2 linked regions of the Sporosarcina pasteurii genome follow. The protein of the gene in region 1 interacts with the protein of each later gene in a pairwise test. Links are inferred from orthologs where the notes say so. Each region holds a gene or a part of one and is shown in the gene's direction. Other genes may lie near its edges. The genes, in order: AB1H92_RS06595 and AB1H92_RS14165.

The links.
Region 2: the proteins of AB1H92_RS06595 (region 1) and AB1H92_RS14165 interact in binary tests that used the Escherichia coli proteins (3 or more experiments, as listed by UniProt). The link is inferred for Sporosarcina pasteurii from one-to-one orthologs.

What each region holds. Positions count from the first base shown.
Region 1 is NZ_CP160452.1:1,440,890-1,444,585, forward strand. Bases 335-3,696 are described here. They hold AB1H92_RS06595 (2-oxoglutarate dehydrogenase E1 component), read left to right. Parts: upstream 335-682; coding sequence 683-3,496; downstream 3,497-3,696. Other genes in these bases: AB1H92_RS06590 (undecaprenyldiphospho-muramoylpentapeptide beta-N-acetylglucosaminyltransferase), read left to right, coding at 335-500; odhB (2-oxoglutarate dehydrogenase complex dihydrolipoyllysine-residue succinyltransferase), read left to right, coding at 3,525-3,696. Also shown: more of AB1H92_RS06590, read left to right, coding at 1-334. UniProt on the Escherichia coli protein: E1 component of the 2-oxoglutarate dehydrogenase (OGDH) complex which catalyzes the decarboxylation of 2-oxoglutarate, the first step in the conversion of 2-oxoglutarate to succinyl-CoA and CO(2).
Region 2 is NZ_CP160452.1:2,935,911-2,939,215, forward strand. Bases 93-3,063 are described here. They hold AB1H92_RS14165 (ABC-F family ATP-binding cassette domain-containing protein), read left to right. Parts: upstream 93-596; coding sequence 597-2,531; downstream 2,532-3,063. Other genes in these bases: AB1H92_RS14160 (redox-sensing transcriptional repressor Rex), read right to left, coding at 93-471; tsaD (tRNA (adenosine(37)-N6)-threonylcarbamoyltransferase complex transferase subunit TsaD), read right to left, coding at 2,876-3,063. In the rest of the region: more of AB1H92_RS14160, read right to left, coding at 1-92; more of tsaD, read right to left, coding at 3,064-3,305. UniProt on the Escherichia coli protein: Genetic data indicate it may be involved in ribosome assembly or function.

The sequences.
Region 1 (3,696 bases):
TTGTCATGGGAGGTAGTCAAGGATCAAAACTATTAAATGATGCATTAAGAAATGAATTAGATGTTATCACGGAAACTTTTGATGTCATCCATTTATGTGGCAAAGGTCATTTAGATACTTCATTAAATGCACACAGACATTATAAGCAGTTTGAATATGTCACGACGGAGTTGCCGCATTTATTAGCCGCATCTGATTTTGCAATTTCACGAGCTGGTTCGAATGCAATTTTCGAACTACTAGCGCTTGAGAAACCGATGTTGCTTGTTCCTCTTTCGGCTGCCAAAAGTAGGGGAGACCAAATACTAAATGCCAAGTACTTTAAATCACTAGGTTTGGCGTATGTCCTTGAAGAAGAAGAAATCGCTGTTCGACCTCTTTCAACAGAATTGCTGGCATTAAAGAAAGATGAACAGCAATTAAAGACTCATATGAAAAATAATGAAGGGCCAAAAACGCCAGAAGAAATGGTCGAATTAATCATGACTTATAAAAAGTAAATAAGAAATCGCTAGAAAAACGTCAAATTACTCGCAAAATACCGGAAAATTACCTTTTTTCATATAAAAGTCTATTAGTTCGTGCTAAACCCTTTAAGTTCTAGTCTTTGCATGGTAAAATTAACAAGGAATGAAAAATATAAACACAAAATGCCTTTTGGCAAATGTGGAGGTCATTGTACATGTCGAAAAATTTAGGTACTCGATCCCCTTATGATGCGTTTACAGGGCCAAACCTTGGGTACGTAATGGAAATGTATGAATTATTTAAGTCTTCCCCTGAGTTAGTTGATGATGAACTCGCGGAAATGTTTAACCGCTTCGGTGCTCCTGTTGAAGATAGCGGTGAACATGTAGCAATCGAAGGTTCAGTTCAATCAACGAATATTGGTAAAGTGATTGCTGCTTTTAAGTTACAAGAGGCAATCCGTACATACGGACACCTTGCAGCTGACGTTTATCCGCTCGGCGATCGTCCAAAAGATTTAACGCGTATTGAATTATCTTATTATGGTTTATCCGAAAAAGACTTAGAAGATATGCCAGCAAGTTTATTCTTAACGCATGTACCTGCACATATTGAAAACGGTCTCGAAGCAATCAATTATATGAAATCACTCTATACTGGTAAGATTTCCTATGAATTTGCACATGTAATTGATGAAGAAGAGCGACAGTGGATTCAATCTAAAATTGAAAACGGAGAAGTATCCGCTCAATTAACGGCTGATGAAAAGAAAGCGCTTTTAGAGAAATTAACTAAAATTGAAGGATTTGAAAAGTACATACACCGTACGTTTGTCGGTGCAAAGCGATTCTCTATTGAAGGGCTTGATACACTTGTTGTCTTACTAGATGAGCTTGTCCGTCGTTCTGAAGAGAATCAAGTGAAGAAAATGTTAGTCGGTATGGCACACCGTGGCCGTCTGAACGTGCTTGCACATATTTTGAAAAATCCTTACGAAATGTTCTTTGCACATTTTGCAGGGGTTTCCGATCAACCATTTCTACCAACAGACGGTTCATTAGAAACAACGCGTGGTTGGTTCGGAGACGTTGTCTATCATTATGGTTCCCAATATAATAGTCCTTCAGGTATGAAGCGTTTCCTTGCTTACAATCCATCACATTTAGAAGTAGTGAATGCAGTTGTAACAGGTCAAACACGTGCTGCACAGGAAGCCAAAAGTAACGTTGGTCATGCTATTCAAGATACAAACTCTGCGTATGCGGTTCTTGTGCATGGGGATGCAGCATTTCCTGGTCAAGGCGTAGTACCTGAAACATTTAACTATAGCCGTGTCAGAGGCTTTCAAACAGGTGGTTCCATTCATGTAATTGCCAACAATATGATTGGTTTTACAACTGAACACTATGATTCTAGGTCAACACATTACTCTTCTGACCCAGCAAAAGGTTTTGAAGTACCTGTCATCCATGTGAACGCCGACTGTCCAGAATCAGTCATTGCAGTAGCAGCATTTGCATTTGAATATCGCCAAAAGTTTGGGAAAGATATTGTAATAGATTTGCTTGGATACCGTCGTTACGGTCATAACGAAATGGATGAGCCACTCGTTACAAATCCAATGATGTATCATAAAGTACATCAACACCCAACAGTGCGTGAGATGTATGGTAATCTACTAACTGCCCAAAGTGTTGTAACTGCTGAAGAAGTAGAGAAGCTTGATGAAGATACATTTAAGCTTATGCAGCAAGCACATGACGTAGTGAGGGATCATCCGAGCGCGAAAGATAAAGAAGGTAAAGAAATTGTCATCCCGGATGAAGTGTTAGCTGGATATCCTGCTGAACTTGAAACAGGTGTTGCTGAAGAAAAACTACGTACAATGAACGAAGAACTACTTGATTTCCCGGAAGACTTTAATGTTTTTGGCCGTCTCGTTCGTATATTAAAGAGAAGAGAAGAACCATTTAAAGGTAATGGGAAAATAGATTGGGCACATGCTGAAACACTTGCATTCGGTTCTATTTTGCAAGATGGAAATCCAATTCGTATAACAGGTCAAGACGTTCAACGTGGAACGTTTGCGCACCGTCATCTCGTTTTACATGATGAGAAAACTGGAGAAGAGTACTTGCCACTTCACCATATTAGTGGTGCAAATGCATCATTTGATGCTTTTAATAGCCCACTTACAGAATCAGCGATTGTTGGTTATGAGTATGGCTATAACCTTGAAAACCAAAAAGCTTTATCAATTTGGGAAGCCCAGTACGGAGACTTTGCCAATATGGCACAGGTGATGTTCGATCAGTTTATATCTGCCAGCCGATCGAAGTGGGGGCAACAATCTGGACTCGTTATGTTATTACCACATGCACATGAAGGTCAAGGGCCAGAACATACAAGTGCTAGACTAGAAAGATTTTTACAAATGTCAGCAGAAAATAACTGGACAGTTGCAAATCTATCTAGCGCGGCAAACTATTTCCACATTTTACGTCGTCAAGCGAAAATGCTAGGTGAGCCATCAATGCGCCCGCTCGTTATCGTATCTCCAAAGTCACTGTTACGTCACCCATTGGTTGGTGCTGATGTTGAAGATTTAACAGAAGGTAGTTTCCAAACTGTTCTAGAGCAACCTGGAACAGGAACCAAGAAAACTAAAGTTGAACGGATTTTATTCGCAAGCGGTAAAATGGCTATCGATTTAGCTGAACAAGTAAAAGATGGTGAAGGATTCGACGATATTCATATTGTTCGTGTTGAGCAACTTTATCCATTCCCATCTGAAAAGATTCAAGAGATTGTTTCACGCTATTCAAAAGTAAAAGAACTTGTTTGGGTACAAGAAGAACCGAAAAACATGGGTTCATGGTCATTTGCATATCCGTATATTCAAGAGATTGCAGGCAACAAAAAGGTTTCCTATGTTGGACGTCCACATCGTTCGAGCCCATCAGAAGGAGACGGCGCATCTCATTCAATTGAACAAAAGCGTATTATCAATGAGGCTTTAAACCGTTAACACGGTATATTTAAAGGAGGAAATTATTGTGGCAGAGATTATCGTACCAGAACTTGCAGAATCGATTACAGAAGGAACAGTTTCACGCTGGTTAAAACAACCAGGTGAAGCTGTTGAACGTGGAGAGTTTATCGTAGAACTCGAAACGGATAAAGTTAACGTGGAAATTATTTCGGAAGAAGCTGGAACAGTTCAAGAAC
Region 2 (3,305 bases), 1.5 Mb from region 1 along the record:
AGCAGGAACAGTGAGTATGGCAAGTTCAATGCCTTGTTCCTTTATTTTTTCTGTCATCTGGTCCGAATGATACACAGGAATTCCACTGTTTATCATCCCCTCTTTGGGTGTTCTCGGATCGAACGCTATGACGATACGTGTATTATGGTTTTTGTGAAAATTATACTTTAAGAAAGCGGTTCCTAAACTACCAACCCCGATAAGCGCAACATCTGTTACTTCGTCTTGATCTAACGTTTTACGAAAAAAATCAAGTAAATATTGCACGTCATATCCATACCCTTTACGACCGAGCGCGCCAAAATGCGAAAAATCTCTTCGAATTGTCGCCGCATCAATTTTCATTGCCTCGCTTAATTCGCTAGAAGATATACGCGTCTTATTAGCATTCGCGAAGTTTTGTAAAAATCGATAATAAAGGGGCAATCTTCTTGTAGTCGCTTGTGGGATTTTCCATGTCTCATCTATCATGCTAAACCTCCTCGACGTACTTCTCACCAATTCTATCGTACAAGATATGTCGATTATTGTAAAGTTGCGCATTGCACGCCACTTGCGATTCAATTAGACTATAATTGAATAGAGGTGTAAATAAAATGATCGTTTTACAAGTGAATGGTTTAACGAAGTCCTTTTCAGGATTGAATATAATAGAAAATATCCAATTAGAAGTTCGAAGCCGCGATCGCATCGCACTCGTCGGCAGAAACGGGGCAGGAAAGTCTACCCTATTAAAAATTATTGCGGGTGAAATGAGTGCCGATACAGGGGATATTATCGTCCCAAAAGATACACGAATTGGTTATCTAGAGCAGCATTCTGGTATCGATTCCCCCTTAACGATTTGGGAAGAAATGATGACTGTTTTCAAGCCGCTTCAAGAAATGGAAAAACGCATTCGTGCGCTTGAAGAAACCATGGCGAATCCTGCGGTTTACTCCAATCATGATGAATTTACGCGTGTCACAAACGAATATGATGCCTTACAAACAGAGTTTAAAAATGCCAATGGTTATCAGTACGAATCTGATACACGCTCTGTTTTACACGGGATGCGTTTTTATCAAGATGACTTTGACAAAAGTGTCAATACTTTATCAGGCGGGCAAAAGACAAGATTAGCCCTAGCAAAAATGCTTCTCAGTAAGCCGGATTTATTAATACTGGACGAGCCTACAAACCATTTAGATATCGAAACACTTAGTTGGTTAGAAAAATACTTAGTCGGGTACGAAGGTGCCCTCCTTGTCGTTTCACACGATAGATACTTTCTCGACGAAATTGTTACAATTGTATACGAAATTTCTAGAACAAAAATGACCAAATATCACGGCAATTACAGTGCCTATCTCATTGAAAAAGCACGCAATTACGAACGTGACATGAAGCAATATGAAAGAGAAATGAGTGAAAGAGCTAGGATGGAGGATTTTATCCAGAAAAACATCGCTCGTGCATCTACATCCAAAATGGCACAAAGTAGACGGAAAATGTTAGAGCGAACTGAATGGATGGAGTCCCCCGATGGAGATGAAAAGTCGGCAAGCTTTACCTTTCCAATTGGGCGTCAAAGCGGCAATGATGTGTTGGCCATTGACAATCTCGCCGTTGGTTATGAGGAAGGAGCCGTATCGAAAAATCTAGATATCCACGTGTATCGTGGGGAACGTATTGCGATCATCGGACCAAATGGTGTTGGGAAATCAACATTACTCAAAACAATCGTTAAAAAACAGCAACCTCTTGCCGGTGAAATACGGTACGGAACCAATGTACAATTTGGCTATTACGACCAGGAACAAGCATCACTTACGGGCAATAGTACCGTATTAGAAGAGCTGTGGCGTGACTGGCCGATGATGAATGAAAAAGACATTCGCGGCATACTCGGTCGTTTCCTATTTTCAGGGGACGATGTGAATAAACATGTTTCCACTTTATCGGGCGGCGAAAAAGCAAGACTAGCCCTTGCTAAATTGATGCTTCAACAATCCAATACACTCATTTTAGACGAGCCGACCAACCATTTAGACTTAGACAGTAAAGAAATCCTAGAAAATGCGCTCGATGATTTTCCTGGAACCATCCTATTTGTTTCCCATGACCGTTATTTCATTAACCGAATCGCAACAAAAGTGATTGACCTTAACGTAAATGGTGCCGTTGAATATTTAGGGGACTACGACTATTTCGTTGAAAAAAAGCAAGAACTTGCTGAAATTCAGGAAGAAAAAAAACGCCAACTTGACGATAAATCAAACACAGTTAAGCAAGTACGGGAAGAACTTGATCGAGAAGAAAAGAGACAACTTAGAAGAATCACAAGAGCCATTGAAGAGGCCGAAAAAACAATCGCTTCCCTTGATGAAAAAATCTCCGCGTTTGAAACCGAGCTTTCAAACCCAGTATACGCTGATGACCATGTAAAATTAATGGAAATTCAAGCCGAAATTGATGCATTACAGGAAAAGCATGATAGCGAAGCTGAGAATTGGCTAGATCTTCAGGAACAACTCGAAAATTTCTCTTGAAATTCAATCGTTCACTAAAAACATTTTTAGTGAACGATTTATCTTTTTTTGTCGAAATTCGTAGATCTTATACAATTTGTGCGCATTAAATCTCCACAATCTTATCCACACAGAGAATAGTGTAATTACGGTAAATCCACGATGTTACCCACACTATCCACAAAAACACATAGAGTTATACACAAAGTTATCCATTTATAACCGTGCATAAATTAAGTTATCAGATTTTTATCAACAACTTATCCACAAAATGTGCATAAGTACGAATGTTCCTCTTGACAATTCCATTGTAAGAAATATTAAAAACGCGGAAGTTGTCTAAATTTAACAACTGCCGCGTTCGTTTATTTTGACCAAGAAACAAGCTCCATTCCCGGTCTTCCATTCATTGATAAATTACTTCGAACACCATTTTCATACATAGACGCGCCTGCTGCTGCAATCATAGCAGCGTTGTCTGTACAGAGATAAATTGGCGGTACATAAAATGGAATGTTCAATTCTAAAAAAGTTTCTGTCAGCGATGCGCGTAACTGTTTATTCGCCGCTACACCGCCAGCAGCAATCACTTGTCTTACTTGGTATTGTTCTGCTGCTTTTTTTGTTTTAGTCGTTAATACATCCACGACACTATTTTGAAAACCAGCTGCCATATGCGCAGGATTAACAGTGCCCCCGCGCTGCTCTAGATTATGTTTATAATTAATGACTGCAGATTTTAATCCACTAAAACTAAAATCGTAAGAATCCGGCTCTAGCCAAGCTCTTGGAAAC